Linked DNA regions of Thiocystis violascens DSM 198. The protein of the gene in region 1 binds, or shares a complex with, the protein of each later gene. Links are inferred from orthologs where the notes say so. Each region holds a gene or a part of one and is shown in the gene's direction. Other genes may lie near its edges. The genes, in order: THIVI_RS19380 and xseA.

Region 1 (9,182 bases):
CACACTCGCCGAGCTTTACGCGCTTTGCCGCGCGCGCGGGGCGGTGCTGATCGTCGACGAGATTTATCAGGGACTCACCTACGAAACGCCCGCCCGTACCGCCTTGTCGATCGGGTCGACCGATCTCTATGTCATCAATAGTTTTTCCAAATATTTCGGCATGACCGGCTGGCGCATCGGCTGGGCGGTCGCGCCGCGGGAGGCGGCCGGTGTGCTGGAGCGTCTGGCGCAGAATCTCTATATCGCCGCCAACACGCTGGCCCAGCACGCGGCGCTGGCGGCCTTCGACATGACGACGCTGGCGATCGTCGAGGAACGGCGCGGGATCTTCCAGCAACGTCGCGACCGACTGCTGAGCGCGCTGCGCGGGCTCGGTTTCGCGATTCCGCACACGCCCGCCGGCGCCTTCTATCTCTACGCGGGTCTACCCGAGCGGGTCGCGGAGGACGCGATGATCTTCGCGTCCCGGTTGCTGGAGGAGGCGGGCGTCGCGGTGACGCCCGGTCAGGACTTCGGCGAACATGAAGCGGGGCGCCATGTGCGCTTCGCCTACACCCGTGATCTTTGCGAGCTGGACGAGGGGGTGCGACGGATCGGCGAATTTCTTTCAGGCTGCTGAGAGGGTGTAGACAAAATCAAACCGTTGTGGTCAACCGCCGCAGCAGGATGCGCGCCTCCGCCAGCCAAACCCAGGTTTCGGAGACCGCTGGCAGACGGTCATGATGCATGATCAATCGACGGGCACGCTCATTCCACGCATGGGTGCGCTCGACAACCCAGCGCTTCGGCAGCGGAACGAAGCCGTCGGCGTTGGCGATCACCACTCGGTCAGGCGCCCCGTCCACGTGCCAGGAGCCAACGCTTTTGTTGGCTGGATGGCGCACGACTTCCACGCGGATCGCGTGGGTCTGCTCGGTGGTTTGGGCAAATTGACCGGCGTAGGCGCTATCGACAAACAGCGTGTTGATCTGGGGGTACTTGGCGGCCGCGTCAGCGACGGCGCCCGAGGCGGCATCGCGGTCCTGAAGATTGGCCGCGACCACGCTCACCGCCAACACGAACCCCAAGGTATCGACCACCAGGCTGCGCTTGCGCCCCTTGACCTGCTTGCCCGCATCAAAGCCGCTCGGTCCACCCTGCGGCGAGCCGCGGGTCGATTGCGCATCCAGCACCGCCGCCGTCGGCGCGATCTCACGCCCCTCGCGTTCGCGCCATTGCCCCCGCAGTCGATCATGCATCTGCTCAAACTTCCCAGCCGCACTCCAACGGCGAAACGTCTTGTAGACATTCTGCCAAGGCGCGAAATCGTGCGGCAGCATCCGCCACGCGCACCCCGTGCGCACCACGTAGCAACACGCCTCCAGGATGCTCCGGCGCGACACGCGGGGCGGTTGACCCCGCCCGCCCGGCACTCTCAAAGAGAGCGGCGACCAAGTCCCACTCCGCATCGGTCAGACAACTTGGGTAGCTTTGGTCGGGGTCGTGGCGACGATGCGCATCCGTATACCCATACCGACGCGGCGTTGCGCGCGCTTGCGCCTCGAGACCACTCTCGCCCCGGAGGCGCGTGACGCCCGCCTCCCGCAAGGACTTGCGAATCGTTGCTTCATGAGCCTCGATTCCCGTCCGTGCCGCGAGTTCCCGGGCAATCTCTGACAGCGTGGAGGTCGGGCGATCCGTGACAATTTGACGCAATACCGCTTGCTCCGCCTCGTGAATCTTGGGGGGACGACCAGCTTTCGACATCAGCGCACACCAGCTCAGTTGTAGACTGGTATACAAATAGCAGCTCAATTATTTTTGTCTACACCCTCTGAGGCGAATTTCGCAAATGACTTGACCGAGCGTCAAATCCCGTAGGAGCCCGCTTGCGGGCGACGGTTGGGCGCATGGAAGGCGGCTTGGCGGGCCACGTCGCCCGCAAGCGGGCTCCTACGGGTAGGATCTTTTCCAAAAACGCCTGATCCCTCACGCATCGGTGCCTCACCCAGGCTCTTCGGCGGTCCGAACTTGTACTGCGGCGGGCTCGAAACCGGGCGCGGGTCGGTGGCCGATCTGTTCCGGCGCGACGAAAAAGAACCCGCAGGTTTGCGGGGTCAGGTTCTCGGCCGCGACGCGCGGATATTTACGACAACTTGGCGGGCGGAAAAGATAGACCGAGCAACTGCTCAATCCCGCGTCATCGAAGCGCAGAAAAGGGCAGGGGTAGGGGAGCTTGCAACAGCTACCACAGCGGTTGCACTCGCCGCGACGATTCGGATCGATGGGCAACAGGGAGGTCAGAAAACGTCTGGTTTTATTGAGCATGGTTTGGTATCTCGGTTGGACGGGAATATCCTGATCGTGTCAGGCGTCGCAAAATCGTCATGAGATGCTAATGAAAAGCCCTGCCACTGTCACTTAAACCCATCGGCGAAAATACCAGTCTGGCCGCTGGACGCTCTTTTTCGGTTCCGGACATGTCTCAAGCCAACATCTCGAATTCCTTTCATCCCTGCGACAGCGCCCAACGCGAAGCGAGCGAATTGCTTCTCGCCCTGCGCCAGGCGTTGCTCCGCGAGCCGTCCCGGCAACCCCGGCGCAGCGTCTGGAGACGGCTCCGGAGTCGTTGGTCCGGGCCCGCGCTCCCGGTGCGCGGTCTGTATCTGTGGGGCGGCGTCGGGCGCGGCAAGACCTATCTCATGGACTGGTTCATGAGCGAGCTGGAGGTGCCCGATAAACGACGGGTGCATTTCCATCATTTCATGCGGGAGATCCATGGGGCAATGGCGCGTCTGCCCAGGCAGCCCGATCCGCTGGAGGTCGTCGCCGACGGTTTGCGCGCACAGGCGCGGGTGCTCTGTCTGGACGAGTTCATCGTCACCGACATCGCCGACGCCATGCTCCTGCATGGTCTGCTGAAGGCGCTCTTCGCGCGCGGCATGACGCTGGTCACGACCGCCAACGCCCGCCCCGACGATCTGTATCGCAATGGCTTGCAGCGGCCGTTGTTTCTACCCGCCATCGAACTGCTCAAACGGCACACCCAGGTCTTCGAGTTGGACGGTGGGGTCGATTATCGGTTGCGCACGCTGACCCAGGCGGGGGTTTTTTTTCTGGAGAGCGACGCTGGCGAGCGCCGGCTGGCCGAGGATTTCGCGCGGCTCACCGGGGGGCACGAGGTGTCATCAGGCGAGTTCTCGGTCAACGGCCGTGTGTTTCCGGTGCGTCGGGTCGGGATGGATGTCGTCTGGTTCGACTTCGCGGCGCTCTGCGCCACGGCACGATCCGCCTCGGACTATATCGAGATTGCCCGCGAGTTCCACACTGTTCTGCTGTCGGGCGTGCCGCGACTCGGTCCGAGCCAGGAGGCCGCGGCCCGCCGTTTCCTGCATCTGGTCGACGAATTTTACGATCAGCGCATCAAACTCGTGCTGTCGGCCGCCGCGCCGGTCGAGAAACTCTATCTTGGCGGCCTGCCCGACTTTGCCCATGAGCGACTGCTTAGCCGCTTGATCGAGATGCAGTCGACGGAGTATCTGGCGGCGGCGTCTTGATCGCGTTGGTTTGACCGCTCAACCAAGCTAGGCTACCGTACCGCCTAAAGTCCGATCCCGAACCCGATGAAAAAACCAGCCACCCCGCCCCCGCCATCCTTCGAGCAGTCACTGAACGAGTTGGAAAGCGTTGTCGATGCCCTGGAAAAGGGCGAGATGACCCTGGAAGAATCGCTGGCGGCCTTCGAGCGCGGCATCGGTCTTACCCGCGTCTGCCAGCAGGCATTGGACACGGCCGAGCAGCGGGTGCGCATTCTCACCGACACTCGGCCTAACGCCGAGCCTGAACCCTTCGAGCCCAATGACCGATAACAACCTGGACACCTACCGGACGCAGTGCCAAGAGCGTCTCGAACGCGCGCTCGACGAGCTTCTGCCGCGCGCCAGCGTACCGCCCCTGCGTTTGCACGAGGCCATGCGCTATTCGGTGCTGGGCGGCGGCAAACGCATCCGCCCGCTGCTGACCTACGCGACCGGCGAGGCGCTCGGCATCGATTCCGCCCTGCTCGACCGTCCCGCCTGCGCGGTGGAATTCATCCACGCCTACTCGCTGATCCACGACGATCTCCCGGCGATGGACGACGACGACCTGCGCCGCGGACGCCCCACCTGTCACCGCGCCTTCGACGACGCCACCGCCATCCTGGCCGGCGACGCGCTGCAAACCCTGGCCTTCCAATCGCTTGCCGAAGCCACCGGACTGGATGCGCGGATTCGCATCGCGATGGTCGAGCATCTGGCGCGCGCCAGCGGCTCGCGCGGCATGGTCGGCGGTCAGGCGCTGGATCTGGACGCCGAGGGCAAGGCGCTCGATGTCGCTATGCTCGAACATATCCACATCCACAAGACCGGCGCGCTGATTCGCGCCTCCGTGCAGATGGGTATCCTGGCCCACGGCGCGCTCGACGCGGACCGCGCCGAGCGTCTGGACCGTTACGCCAAGTGTCTCGGACTGGCGTTCCAGATCCAGGACGACGTGCTCGACGTGGAAGGCGACACCGCGCAGATCGGCAAGACCGCCGGGCGCGATCAGGCGCTCGACAAGGCCACCTACCCCGCCCTAGTCGGGCTGGCCGAGGCGAAGGAGATGGCAGCCGATCTGATCGCCGAGGCGCTGACGGCGATCGAGATCTTCCCGGACGGCGCCGATCCGTTGCGCTGGATCGCCAGCGCGTTGCTTGGGCGCAAGAATTGAACCGTTAAACCGCGTCCCGCGCGACATGCATCCGTTTCGAGCGGATGCGGTCTTGAGTTCATTGACGGACATTGCGTTAGACGCGGTTTATTTGGATGCGTTGAAAAAAGAGGATTCGGTCTAGTATCGCTAACGTGGAATCTGTCTAGCATTGTTAGCGTAGATTCTTTCTAACTCACTTTAGGTACGGGTACTCCAGTAACGAACGATTGGTGAACAATGGGTGTTCTAATCTTCAAGGGAATGACCGTCGGAATTTTACCCGGCGATTGCGTCATCTCTTTAGCTGAGTCAGGCGCATCAGAATCCAAGCTTATTCTGTCAACTGCCTACAACGTAATTCCGCTTTGGCTCAGGATCGCAAGGGACAGTCTAAATGATGCAAAGGTGGCATGCGATAACATTGCTCAGAACTGGAGTGATAACGCCGACTCCAAAAAGGCGCTATTGGTGGCGGAACTAGCGCCGTCAATGCAGGTTATCGTTTCCTGCGGGATTGCGCTCGACGCGCTTTACGACATGCTAAAACCATACGCCAAGCTATCTACAGATGACGTCGCTAGATGGAAGCGCAATCGCACTGGGCGCGGTACGCAAATCGCAGAGGTCGCCAGACGTGTTCTTAAATTCAAGAAGGAGCAGATGAAGGAGGTCAAGAAAGCGATCACAGAGATAATCAGATTTCGAGACATGGCTGTTCATCCGACACTTGAACTTAAGAACGCGCTCCCCCGTCCAGATCTCGAAATTGGCGTTGATTGGAAGTTTTCGGCATACAGATTCTCTAATGCTCAAGCGTGCTTCCATACGACAATGCAGATATTTATTTTTGCGCATCAGAGCAAGAATTTGGAAGAAAAGCTCGTCGTGGCGTTCGCTAATATATTCGAGGCGCTTGAAGAGCTTGGTGTCGTGAAGATCAATACCTAACATACTCCTGAAAAGCGAGCGCGCGCCACAGGCGTCGTGCTAACTCGCAAGGTCATCAGGGGCGCGCGCCGCTTTAGGCTGCCCGTTAGGCGAGGAATAAACAGACTGAACTTCAGTTCTTCCTAGCGGGACGGAGTTTGCAACCCCGTCCCGAGCGTTTGGATCCCGTAGACCTCACGCGTCGTCGAAACGGTTCCGGATGGGGTGAATACCCCGTCCGGCACGGGCGCATCAGCGTCTGAGTCTGACGATCGATTTCCCTGGTGCGGGGGAATTTTCTTATGAGTTGGTTTTATCTGATCTTTGCTGGCTTGCTCGAAATCGGATGGCCCATCGGGCTCAAAATGTCGCAGGATCCAGCTTCTCGCTGGAGCGGGATTCTGGTTGCGGTCGTCTTTATGACGCTCAGCGGAGTCTTTCTTTGGCTCGCGCAACGCCAAATCCCGATGGGTATCGCCTATGCGGTGTGGACGGGGATCGGTGCGGCGGGAACCTTTATGGTGGGGGTCTTGTACTACGGCGATCCCGCTTCTTTGGCAAAATATGTCGGTATTGCGCTCATCGTTGCCGGAGTGGCGACATTGAAATTAGCGCATTAATAACGGACCGACAAACGCTCCCAAACCAGGCACTAAGCTTGGTGCCTGCTGTTTTTTGACCCGCCAGCCCCCATTTCCACGGCGATGACAGCCGTGATGACCCGTCGAGGAAGTAACCCCATGGAGCAATTGCTCGAACCCAACTGCCGCGCAACCCCCACCGGCCTGGACATCGCCGACGTTCAGGGGAGCGCCGATACCCGCCGCATCGCCATCGATAAGGTGGGGATCAAGGACATCCGCCATCCGGTACGGGTGCGCGAGCGCGGCGGCGCCGAACAGCACACGGTCGCGACCTTCAACATGTATGTGTATCTCCCGCACGACTTCAAGGGGACGCACATGTCGCGCTTCGTGCAGATCCTGAACAACCACGAACGCGAGATCAGCGTCGATTCGTTCAAGGAGATGCTCACCGAGATGTCGCAGCTCCTGGAGTCCGAGGCCGGACATATCGAGATGCGCTTTCCCTACTTCGTCAACAAGAAGGCGCCGGTCTCGGGGGTCGCCAGTCTGCTCGACTACGATGTCACCTTTATCGGCGAGATCCGCCACGGTCGGCCGACCCTGGAGATCAAGGTGCTGGTTCCGGTGACCAGCCTTTGCCCCTGTTCCAAAAAAATCTCGGCCTATGGCGCGCACAATCAGCGCTCCCACGTGACGGTCCAGGTGCGTACCCAGGGTTTTATCTGGCTCGAAGAAATCATCGAGATGATCGAGCGGGAGGCATCCTCCGAACTGTTCGGACTGCTGAAGCGGCCCGACGAGAAATTTGTCACCGAGCGCGCCTACAACAATCCCAAATTTGTCGAGGACATGGTGCGCGACGTCGCCAAGTGTCTGAATGCAGACGCACGCATCGCGGCCTATGTCGTGGAGGCGGAAAATTTCGAGTCCATCCACAATCACTCTGCCTATGCCCTGATCGAACGGGACAAGACGCGCGAGGCAAAAATCGCCGAGGCATCGCTCTGAGCGAGCCCTCGCCGGAGTGCCTGCTGTTGCATGGCTTCACCGGCCGCGCGGAGGACTGGCGAACGCTGACCGGTAAGGATCCTTCCCGGCTGGCGATCGACCTTCCCGGTCACGGCCGCCGGGGCGATCCGCTCGGAACCTTTCGCGACGAGATCCAGGCCCTTCTCCAGGAATTGCCGACCAGCATCGAGCGGATCGTCGGTTACTCGTTCGGGGGACGGATCGCGCTGGGGCTTATCCAGGCCGCCCCGGAACGTTTCCGTGCCGCGACCATCATTTCCGCCCATCCGGGACTCACGGATTCGCTGCTCCGAGAACAGCGACGCGAGGCCGACCAACGCTGGATTCAGCTCCTGCGAACGCAGGGGGTCGATGCCTTCGTCCAGGCCTGGGAGAAGCTACCGCTCTTTGTCACGCAGAGTCGCCTGCCGCGCTCCGTCCTGGCACGACAGCAGGCATGCCGCCTGAGCCAACGGGCCGAGGGTCTGGCGAGTAGCCTGGAGCGGCTGGGACTGGCGGAGATGCCGAGCACCTGGGATGATCTGATGCGTTTTCCGGGACAGTTGCGCTGGATCGTTGGCGGAGAAGACAGAAAATTCCTGCGCATCGCGCGTCAGGTCGCGGAATGTCGTCCGACGACCGATCTGAGGGTCTTGGATGGCATCGGCCACAATCCGCTGCTGGAATCTCCCGATCTTCTAGCCGATCTCTTATAATTTTTCGTGATCGTTCTTCAGCAAGCCGAACACCAACCGACGAGAAACCCGAGCATGCAAGGCAATAACAACGTACCGCGCGCCGACCATCGCCAAACCGCGACGGACTACCTTCAGGCCGAGGACAATAACCCCCGCATCCGGATGGCCGAATGGGGATTCAAGGTGCTGTTCCGATTTTTCAGCATCGCGGCAACGCTCCTGGGCATGCTGAGCTTTCGCAGGGATCGCGCCTAACCGCGTCTTGAGACGAGATGCGTTTGCCAATTCAAGCCATCGCATCGGGACCATGAACTTTTTCACCGAACCGACCGCTTACGAAAAAACGATCCTCTCCGATCTCCAGGGCGCCTGGGAGTGCCTGCGGGCAACGCTCGTCGAGCAAGCCGGTTTCGCGGGTTGGGATAAACTGCTGTTTCACACCGATGAAGCGATGAGCTGGGAGACGGTGTGCCATCTGGAACGGATGGCGCCGCTCGTGGTACTGATCCGAAATCTCGCCATCCAAGGCCATGCACCCGCGCAAGTGATCGAGGAGATCGACGAGATTGCCGACATTCTCGCCGAGGTTTTGTCGGTTTCGTGAGCGAACCCTTCATCAAGAGCGAAACAACTCATGGTTAACCACTCCATCTCCGGCGCGGGCTATCTGTTCGAGGGCCTCCGGCTGATTGCCCGCCCCGGACTGCGACGGTTCGCGCTGATCCCGCTGCTGGTCAACATCCTGGTGTTCTCCGGCGCCATCTATGTCGGCGTCACCCAGTTCGAACTGCTCCTGGGGAGCCTGGAAGCCAGCGTGCCGAGTTGGCTGAGCTGGCTCGACTGGATCCTCTGGCCAATCTTCATTCTGCTGCTGCTGGTTCTGGTGTTTTACGGCTTTAGCCTGGTCGCCAATCTGATTGCCTCGCCATTCAACAGTCTGCTGGCCGAGAAGGTGGAATTGGTTCTGACCGGCCAGCCGCTGGATCAAGGCAACGATTACGCACGGATGCTCGCGGAGTTGATTCCGACCCTGCTCGACGAGATCGGGAAGATTGTCTATGCCCTGCTATGGGCCATCCCCTTTCTGATGCTGCTGTTCGTTCCCGTGGTTGGCGCCCTGTTATGGTTTCTCTATACCGCCTGGATTCTGGTCGTCCAGTACAGCGACTATCCCATGGGTAACCACGGCCTGAAATTCCGCGAGATGCGCCGCCGGCTACGTGGGCGACGGACGCTCAGCCTGAGCTTC
Region 2 (9,303 bases), 1.9 Mb from region 1 along the record:
ACTCATCCTGCAACAATGGATCGGCCGTCCGCTGGCGGCTCTCGCCTCTACACTGCAAGGCATGCACCTGGACGGCGATCTCGCGCGCCGTGCCCCCGTCTCCGCCGGCCCAGTCGGTGTCTGCGTCGAGCGCTTCAATATGCTCATCGAGAGTTTTCAGGGCATTATCGGCAAGGTGATCTTCGACGCGCAGCGGGTGGCGGACGCCGCCGATGTGATGGCCGACCATGCCCGCATCGTGGCGGACGGCTCGAATGATCAACGGCAGGCGTCGCTCAGTCTGGCGCAGGTCATTGAGCAGATGACGGCTGGAGTCAATGCCGTCGCCGATCATGCGACCAAAACGGCTGATAATGCACAGGATGCGCGGGATCTTTCACAGGAAGGAACGCAGGCGGTGTCGGCGGCATCGACCGAGATCGACCGCATCGCCGAATCGGTCGAAGAGTCCGCTCAGGTGATCGCTGCGCTGGGAGATCGCTCGCAGGCGATCGGCGGCATCGTCAGCGTGATCCGTGAGATTGCCGAGCAGACCAATCTATTGGCGCTCAATGCCGCCATCGAGGCGGCGCGTGCCGGCGAACAGGGACGCGGCTTTGCGGTGGTCGCCGACGAGGTGAGAAAGCTCGCCGAACGCACGGCCTCCGCCACCAGCGAGATCAGTTCCATGATCGCCGCCATCCAGAACGAAACCCGCGCCGCTATCGTGGCGATCCGCGCGGGCAGCGATCAGGCCCATGCCGGTGCTGATTTGGCCCGGCAGGCGGCCGGTTCGCTCGAACGCATCAATCAGGGCGCGGAACAGAATATGGCGCGCATCGCCGAAATCGCGACCGCGATTGCTCATCAAAGCCGCGAGGCCGACCATGTGTTGGAGCATGTGCATGAAATCATGGGCATGATCGAACGTAACGCCGTTGGTGCGGCCAACTCGCTCCAGGAGGCTCAGGGGCTCGAAGGACTGGCCGCCAATCTGCATGAAATCAGCAACGTCTTTCGTCTTGGCAATGCGGGTAACCAGGCAAGGGCAGTCCATCAGCGCATGCCGTCGATCGTGCAGCAGGCGGCCGAGGAGGTGGGCAGGGTGCTGGAACACGCGATATCGGCCAGAGAGGTGAGCGAAGAGGCGCTGTTCGATCCGACGTATCGCCCGATCCCCAATACCAGGCCGCAAAAATTCTCTACCGATTTCGACGCCCTGACCGACCGGCTGTTTCCCCGCGTTCAGGAGCCGATTCTGGAGCGCGACACCCAAATAACCTATGCTATCGGTTGTGATCGCAGCGGCTATGTTCCGACTCACAACAGGCGTTTTTCACAGCCGCTGACGGGTGACGAAGCACGCGACATGCCGTACAACCGGACCAAACGTCGTTTCGACGACCCGGTGGGCAAACAATGCGGGGTGCATGAATTACCCTTCCTGATTCAGACCTATCGGCGCGATACGGGCGAGATTCTTCATGACATCTCGGCGCCCGTCTATGTCAAAGGACGCCACTGGGGTGGGTTTCGGATTGGCTACCGCGCTTGAGGCGATGACCCGTCTCAGGGCGACGGAGGCGATCAGGCAGGCCGCCCGGGCGGAGTCTTGTTGACCGCACGGAAAACCGCCACTGACGCGGGACTTGATTTTTCCCGCGACATCTACAGCGTGGCGCGTCTCGCCAGCGAGGTGCGGGCCGTGCTCGATGGCAGTTTCCCGCTGCTGTGGGTGCGGGGCGAGATCTCGAATTTGGCGCAGCCCGCTTCGGGACATCTGTATTTCAGTCTCAAGGACGAAGCGGCCCAGGTGCGTTGCGCCATGTTCCGCGCCAAGCGGCTGTTGCTGCCGTTTAAACCCGCGAACGGCCAGCAGGTTCTGGCGCGTGTGCGGGTCACGCTCTATGAGCCGCGCGGCGATTTCCAGTTGGTGGTCGAGCACCTGGAGCCGGGCGGCGAGGGCGCGCTGCGTTTGGCGTTCGAGCGGCTGAGACAGCGGCTTGCCAGCGAGGGTTTGTTCGCGGAGGCGATCAAGCGTCCGCTGCCGGCCTTTCCGCGTCAGGTGGGCCTGATTACCTCGCCCTCGGGCGCGGCGGTGCGCGATCTGCTCGCGGTGCTCAAGCGGCGTTTCGGCGCCCTGCCGGTACTCATTTATCCCGCGCAGGTCCAGGGCGAGGCGGCGGTCGCGTCCCTGATCGCCGCGCTGGCGCTCGCCAATGCCCGCGCCGACTGCGATGTGCTGATCCTGGCGCGCGGCGGCGGTTCGCTGGAAGATCTCAACGCCTTCAACGACGAGTTGCTGGCGCGGGCGATTCGCGCCTCCGCGATCCCGGTGGTCAGCGGAGTCGGTCACGAGAGCGATTTCACCATCGCCGATCTGGTGGCGGACCGGCGGGCGGCCACGCCCTCGGCGGCGGCCGAACTGGTCGCGCCCTCGTCCGAGCATGTCCGGCAGCGATTGACCGCGCTGTCCGTGCGTCTGGCCGATGTTCAGCAACGTCGCTTCGACCGCGTCCGTCAACGACTGGCGGGCGCGGTGCGCCATCTGGGGCTGCTGCATCCGGCCGCCCGTTTGCAGCAACAGTCGCAGCGTCTGGATTTCGCTCAACAGCGCCTGCTGACACTTATGACGGAGCGGCTGGGGGGCGCGCGGAACCGGCTCCGCCCCGTCGTGGCGCGACTGGGTGCGGTCTCGCCGGAGCGACGGCTGGAACGGGCGGGGATGATGCTGGACGCGCTCGGTCAGCGGCTCGCTCGGGCGCGTCATCGGATGGCGGAACAGCGGCGCGAGCGGTTACTGCGTGCTATCGCCGGACTGGAGGCGCTCAGTCCACTGGCCACGCTGGCGCGCGGCTACGCTATCGTTACGCGCTGGCCGGATGGTTTGATTGTCCGGGATCCGCATCAGGCCCCGCCCGGCACCCGTATTCAGGCGCGGGTCGCCGCTGGCATTCTGGTTGCAACCGTTGAAGAGCGTGACCCTGAATAATCGGTTTTAAGGTACTGGTTTCTCGGCGCGGAGCGCCGCCCGATGCGTCACACCGCAGAGCGGTGTGACGAGAAATTCCAATTTTGCGAAAATCACCTTAAAGCACTGAAAAGTAAATCGCTTAAACCGCGTTAAGCACAGCGTCCATGGATGAATGCGAGGCCAGGGACAGCGCGCAAAGGACGCATGTTGCCTGGAGACGCGGTTTAATCGCCTCAGAGGGTGTAGACAAAAATAATTGAGCTGCTATTTGTATACCAGTCTACAACTGAGCTGGTGTGCGCTGATGTCGAAAGCTGGTCGTCCCCCCAAGATTCACGAGGCGGAGCAAGCGGTATTGCGTCAAATTGTCACGGATCGCCCGACCTCCACGCTGTCAGAGATTGCCCGGGAACTCGCGGCACGGACGGGAATCGAGGCTCATGAAGCAACGATTCGCAAGTCCTTGCGGGAGGCGGGCGTCACGCGCCTCCGGGGCGAGAGTGGTCTCGAGGCGCAAGCGCGCGCAACGCCGCGTCGGTATGGGTATACGGATGCGCATCGTCGCCACGACCCCGACCAAAGCTACCCAAGTTGTCTGACCGATGCGGAGTGGGACTTGGTCGCCGCTCTCTTTGAGATGCCGGGCGGGCGGGGTCAACCGCCCCGCGTGTCGCGCCGGAGCATCCTGGAGGCGTGTTGCTACGTGGTGCGCACGGGGTGCGCGTGGCGGATGCTGCCGCACGATTTCGCGCCTTGGCAGAATGTCTACAAGACGTTTCGCCGTTGGAGTGCGGCTGGGAAGTTTGAGCAGATGCATGATCGACTGCGGGGGCAATGGCGCGAACGCGAGGGGCGTGAGATCGCGCCGACGGCGGCGGTGCTGGATGCGCAATCGACCCGCGGCTCGCCGCAGGGTGGACCGAGCGGCTTTGATGCGGGCAAGCAGGTCAAGGGGCGCAAGCGCAGCCTGGTGGTCGATACCTTGGGGTTCGTGTTGGCGGTGAGCGTGGTCGCGGCCAATCTTCAGGACCGCGATGCCGCCTCGGGCGCCGTCGCTGACGCGGCCGCCAAGTACCCCCAGATCAACACGCTGTTTGTCGATAGCGCCTACGCCGGTCAATTTGCCCAAACCACCGAGCAGACCCACGCGATCCGCGTGGAAGTCGTGCGCCATCCAGCCAACAAAAGCGTTGGCTCCTGGCACGTGGACGGGGCGCCTGACCGAGTGGTGATCGCCAACGCCGACGGCTTCGTTCCGCTGCCGAAGCGCTGGGTTGTCGAGCGCACCCATGCGTGGAATGAGCGTGCCCGTCGATTGATCATGCATCATGACCGTCTGCCAGCGGTCTCCGAAACCTGGGTTTGGCTGGCGGAGGCGCGCATCCTGCTGCGGCGGTTGACCACAACGGTTTGATTTTGTCTACACCCTCTGAGGAAGGGGCGGCCAATCTCGGCTTCGCGGGCCAGCAGGTGGTGTTGGAGCAGATCCTGGCCTGGCTGCCGTCCGGGGCGTGCGTGTTGCTGTCGGCGGACCGGTTCTCTCCGTCGATGGCCCTGTTCGGCTGGCTCCAAGCCCACGGATGGAGCGACCGACTGCGGCTCAAGGGCAACGTGCTGGCGGATACTGGGCAGGGCGATGAGACGACGACGGGCGCGTTGGCACACGGGGTGACGGAACGTGACTTCGCCGGTGTGCGCCTGTTTGCGCAGGGGGCGATCACGAACCTCGGGATTCCGCACGAGGATGGCCACCCCGAGCCGTGGATCATTGCCATAGACGCCGCCCCGACACGGGCAAGCGTGCTTGACGACGCCGCGCGCTGGGCCATCGAACCGATGTTCTCCGACGTCAAGGGCCGGGGCTTCGACTTGGAGGATGCACAACTCCAGCATGCCGAGCGTTTGGAGCGACTGGCGCTCATCATGGCCTTGGCCATGTACTGGTGTGTCCGCGCTGGCCGAGACGAGGCGCTGAACGATCCGACACCACTCGAAAAAAAGTCCAGGCGCAGAACGACCCCGCGCATTGGAGCTTCAGGAAACTCTATCGCAGCCTGGTCTCGTGGTTTACTCGCGGCCTGCGCCGTCTGAAGCGGTGCCTTCAAAATGACCTCCCTTTGCCCGCTTTTCATGCCCGTGAGTAACTGATAGGTGATGAGCCGCACCGCCGGACGTTTCCAAATTTCAGCAAGATCCATCCGATCCACAAACCACACAAGCGAGATTCGCTGGGGCTTAATCCCAAAGTGCCTTGGGGTAATCTCGATAGATCGCCTGTAGACCCTTGTGATAACTCCGGCTGGCGAAGGCAACCCTTACCATTTGATCCGGCGTGGCCAGGTGGCGGTTGACGCGCATCGGCACCTTCTCCAGCGCGGTATGGGCTAGTTCGGCGAAGGTCAGCGCGAATTCGCGTAGCGGCAGCGTCGTGGGCGTCAGTGGGTGCATGCAGTCGTGCAGGTCGTGCGGATTGTCGACCCAGAGACGTGATTGCATCGCCAGATAATCGGGGGTGCCGGGCGAGGGGGTGCAGACGGTGAAGCTGCATTGCAGCGGTGGCAGTCCCCGGACGTAATCGCGCAGTCTGGCGAACTCGGATTCGCCGTACTCGGGCTGGACCATGAAGGCGGCATGCACCGCGATGCCCAGCGAGCGCAGCCGATCCAGTGCGCGCTCGTTGGCGGCGACACTCCCGCCCTTGGCCGCCCGCTTGAGTTCGGCGTCGGTCGGAAACTCGAAGCCGAGAAAAGCGGCGTCGAGACCGATCTCGCGCCAGCGTCGCAGCAGCTCCGGTGAGCGGTTGACGGTCGTGGCCCGAGTCCAGGCGAAATAGCGTTTCCTGACACCACGGGCGGCCAGCGCGTCAGCGAGTTTCCAGCCGAAATCCTCGCAGATGAAGTTCTCGTCGTCGCTGAAATAGACATGCTCGGCCTCCAGGGAGGCGATTTCATCGACCACGGAGGCGACCGGTCGCGGTCGGTGTATACCACCGCACAGGTGCGGCACGATGCAGAAGGCGCATTTCATCTTGCAGCCCCAGGAGGTTCGCACCATCGCGACCCTTGGAAACAGCGGATGCCAGCGCGGCAGGTGCTCGGCGGTCCAGACGCTACGGTAGTGGCGTGTGTCCCAGAGATCGCGCCGTGGCAGCGGCAGTGTCGCGGGATCTGGAAACTGGGGCCACTGACGCTCTTCATCGTCGCGCCAGCTCTGGTCCGGTCGCAGCACCTGGGGAATCCCGTCAAGTTCGCGACCAGCCGCGAGGGCGTTAACGATCTGTCCGAAGGGTGCGCAGCCCTCGCCGCGCACGATGGCATCGATGGCTTCGATACGATAGTCACGCGGATCGACAGTTGCGTGGTGGCCGCCGACGACGATACGAGTCGCCGGCAGATGCCCACGCACAGTGCGGGCGATGCGTTTGACGATAGACGCCTCATGACTGTAGCCGGTGATACCCACCAGATCCGGCCGGAAGTGCCGCAGCGTCAGATCCAGCGTCAGCCAGGGCCAGGCGGCCAGACGCAGGTCGAGAATGTGCGTCTCGTGACCCGGACCTGCGACGGCGGCCAGATAGCCGAGTTCCAGGGGTTCCATCAACTGAAAGGCTTGCAGTCCGAGCACGGATCGCAGTCTTGCCTTGGGCTTGATCAGTAGGATGCGCAAGTCAGAAATCTCCCGGTTCAATCGCGTCCAGAGCGATCCGTGTTGCGTTGAGCGATCCCCGTCTCGCGGTGACCCATGGCTGCGGCGAGGCGTGGTTTAAGTGACGCGCGCCAGCATGCGTCGATTGCGAGTCAGTCTGGCCCACAGCTTGCCGGTCGCAAACCAGGTCAGATAGAAACCCTCAAGCAACCAGCGCTGCGGCAGGGTCGAGCGTAGTGCCGTGACCAGCGTTTCGGCGGCGCACAGCCGATAATCCAGATTCAGACTGCTCGCCATCTGGTCGAGCCGTGCCAGGTGATAGCGATTGGAGATCAGCGTCAGGGGCTCGCGCCGTCCGGTCTCCGCCAGCAGTGTCCGCAGATTGCGGAGATTGGCCAGCGTGTCGGTGGAGCCCTGTTCCAGATCGATGGAAAGATTGGCGCAATCGGGGAGCGCGCGCAGCCGTTGCGCTCCGGCAGCGGCCTCGGTCAATCGCGCTCCCCCGGTGCGACCGCCCAGGATGAGGATGCGGAGATCGGGGCGAGCAAGGGCGAGTCGGGCGGCCGTCGCCAGTCGTGCCCGATAGTCAGGGTCGGGTTGATCCTTGACCAGTCGCTTGCCAAACACGACCGCCAGGCCAGTCGCCGGGCCGCTCCTCGTCCGGAGTCCGACGGCAAGTACCCGAGCGAGCGCGACGACGAAGGGAATGCCCGCGCCGGCAACGCCAACGAGGATCGTCAGGGCCAGGGTACCGAGGCTGTCCCAGTCGATCCGCGAGGTTGACGCCATCTTGCCATTGACGTGACTCAAAGGACCGAGAGACGCCTGCGGATCTGGTTGTCGAGATTTTGGATCCAGCCGGCGTAGTTGGAATGGATCGTCTGCTTCGAGGCGTCATACTTGAGGTTCGAGCTATCGGCGTAGCGGATGCTGTAACCGCTTTTTGAATAAGAAATTTCTACCTTGGCCATGTGATCGCGCACAAAGAGCGTGCCGACGATCATGCCCGGACCTGTCTCCTTCATGACCCAGCCCAGACTGTTGCCGGCGGACTGAATCGCTTTGCTCACATCGGACATCGAGAGACCGGCGGGAACCGGTCGATTGTCCACGTCCTGAACCGGCGCGGTCCGGCAGCCGCTCAGACCGAGCAGGGTCAGGGCGACGATCAGCAGCACGCCCCAGCGCAGGTTGGTCGATCCCGACAGCAAGCGGGGGCCTGGAGTGGTGAATGTCAGCGTCTTTGTCATTTTTGTGTCCTCTTGTGAATGGCGATTACACTTTGTGCAACCCGACTTCCCAACCCAGCGAGCGCAGCAGGCCCATTGGGTACATGCCCCGGCGCAACAGCCTGCCCCCAACCAGCCGCACGATGCTCCAGGTGTCGCGCCAGGGGCGGTAATGGCTGGGACGCAGACCCGCGTGATAGCGGCTTGCGATCGCGATATGACGGACCCTGGCGCCAGCGGCGATCACGTCGATCAGGAGTTCAGTCTCGTAGGCGAACCCCTGGTTACCGCGCGGCCGTGTGGTCAAGGGCGCGAGCATCCGGGCGGGATAGAGCCGGAAGCCGGATTGGGTGTCTTCGATTCGATATCCACAGGCCCAGGAGATCCAGAAATCGGCGACCCCGTTCGCGAAACGGCGCAGCGGCGGCACCTGTTCGCGACCCTCGGTGCGGGCGGCAATGACGATGGCGGCAGGATCGAGCGTCGCGGCCTGAATGAGGCGAGGGATATCGCTGGCGCAGTGCTGACCGTCGGCGTCGATGGTGATGATCCACTGGGCGCCAGTCGCGAGCGCCTGCGCGATGCCGTGACTCAACGCAAAGCCCTTGCCGAGATTGGTCCAGTGCTGAAGCAGTTCCACCGTCGGTCTGGCACCTTCCTGCACCAGCGCGCGCACCAACTCCGCCGTGGCATCCGTGGAGCCGTCGTCGACGACGATGATCCGGTCGACCGCCTGCTCGCTGACTGCCGCGACGATGGCGTGGATAGTTCGCGCCTCGTTGAAGGCCGGGATGATCACGCTGGTTTCCGTCATTCGGTGGTCCCATTGACGTTGATGATGCAAACAGTCTCAGTTCGCTCGGGATGACGATGCGCGTGAACGCAGGCCATCAGCCGCTCGCGTTGTCTTCCAGATTGCCCCGCATCAGCGTGATGCGACCGCTCGCGCAGGGCAGACCGTCAGCGGTCAGCGCAAAGCGGTAACTCGCGTTCGCGCCGAGACGGGCCTCAAGTCGCGCCGCGATCATCAACGGCGCGGTCAGCCCATCGAGTCGCGGGACGGTCAGCTCCAGATCGCGGACCGCTCCCAGCAGCAGCACCGGGCCACCATCGAGCGCCGAGGAGAGCACGCCATGCACGGCAGCGGCCTGAGCCGCGTATTCGACACCATGCACGGCGGACAGACCAGCATGACAACGCAGTGGATTGGTCAGCGACCGATGCGAGGAGGTCGCGCAGAGGATGGATTGCTCATCCCAAGCGAGCACCTCTTCCAGCAGACACATGCCGCCCGCGTGGGGGAGCTTGGCGTAGAGGTCGTCCAGCCGATTCATGTGGTCTGGCTCAGTCGCACGTCAAGTCGCAGATCCGACCAGTAAGGCAGGCGAATCCCTGCGTCCTGGCCGGCAGCGACCGCGGCCAGCAACGGTAGGGCACGAGCCGCCGGATTGCTCAACCGCAGAGCCTCCCAGTCCG

What was found.
Region 2: the proteins of THIVI_RS19380 (region 1) and xseA are in contact, whole or in part, in a cryo-EM structure (PDB 8TXR), measured with the Escherichia coli proteins. The link is inferred for Thiocystis violascens DSM 198 from one-to-one orthologs.

The regions. Positions count from the first base shown.
Region 1 is NC_018012.1:4,363,391-4,372,572, forward strand. What follows is about bases 2,493-5,225. They hold THIVI_RS19380 (exodeoxyribonuclease VII small subunit), read left to right. Parts: upstream 2,493-3,602; coding sequence 3,603-3,848; downstream 3,849-5,225. Other genes in these bases: zapE (cell division protein ZapE), read left to right, coding at 2,493-3,536; ispA ((2E,6E)-farnesyl diphosphate synthase), read left to right, coding at 3,838-4,731; THIVI_RS19390 (hypothetical protein), read left to right, coding at 4,951-5,225. Also shown: THIVI_RS19360 (aminotransferase class I/II-fold pyridoxal phosphate-dependent enzyme), read left to right, coding at 1-619; THIVI_RS19370 (hypothetical protein), read right to left, coding at 1,984-2,307; more of zapE, read left to right, coding at 2,460-2,492; more of THIVI_RS19390, read left to right, coding at 5,226-5,661; THIVI_RS19395 (DMT family transporter), read left to right, coding at 5,943-6,260; GTP cyclohydrolase FolE2, read left to right, coding at 6,381-7,235; THIVI_RS19405 (alpha/beta fold hydrolase), read left to right, coding at 7,262-7,951; THIVI_RS19410 (hypothetical protein), read left to right, coding at 8,006-8,188; THIVI_RS19415 (hypothetical protein), read left to right, coding at 8,241-8,537; sulfate transporter CysZ, read left to right, coding at 8,568-9,182. UniProt on the Escherichia coli protein: Bidirectionally degrades single-stranded DNA into large acid-insoluble oligonucleotides, which are then degraded further into small acid-soluble oligonucleotides.
Region 2 is NC_018012.1:2,457,972-2,467,274, reverse strand. The notes cover bases 929-3,782. They hold xseA (exodeoxyribonuclease VII large subunit), read left to right. Parts: upstream 929-1,594; coding sequence 1,595-2,971; downstream 2,972-3,782. Other genes in these bases: THIVI_RS10940 (IS5 family transposase), read left to right, coding at 3,258-3,782; THIVI_RS10950 (methyl-accepting chemotaxis protein), read left to right, coding at 929-1,534. In the rest of the region: more of THIVI_RS10950, read left to right, coding at 1-928; more of THIVI_RS10940, read left to right, coding at 3,783-4,367; THIVI_RS10935 (hypothetical protein), read left to right, coding at 4,370-5,044; THIVI_RS10930 (B12-binding domain-containing radical SAM protein), read right to left, coding at 5,189-6,619; THIVI_RS10925 (ElyC/SanA/YdcF family protein), read right to left, coding at 6,716-7,387; THIVI_RS10920 (hypothetical protein), read right to left, coding at 7,405-7,848; THIVI_RS10915 (glycosyltransferase family 2 protein), read right to left, coding at 7,874-8,641; THIVI_RS10910 (hotdog family protein), read right to left, coding at 8,718-9,161; THIVI_RS10905 (beta-ketoacyl synthase chain length factor), read right to left, coding at 9,158-9,303. UniProt on the Escherichia coli protein: Bidirectionally degrades single-stranded DNA into large acid-insoluble oligonucleotides, which are then degraded further into small acid-soluble oligonucleotides.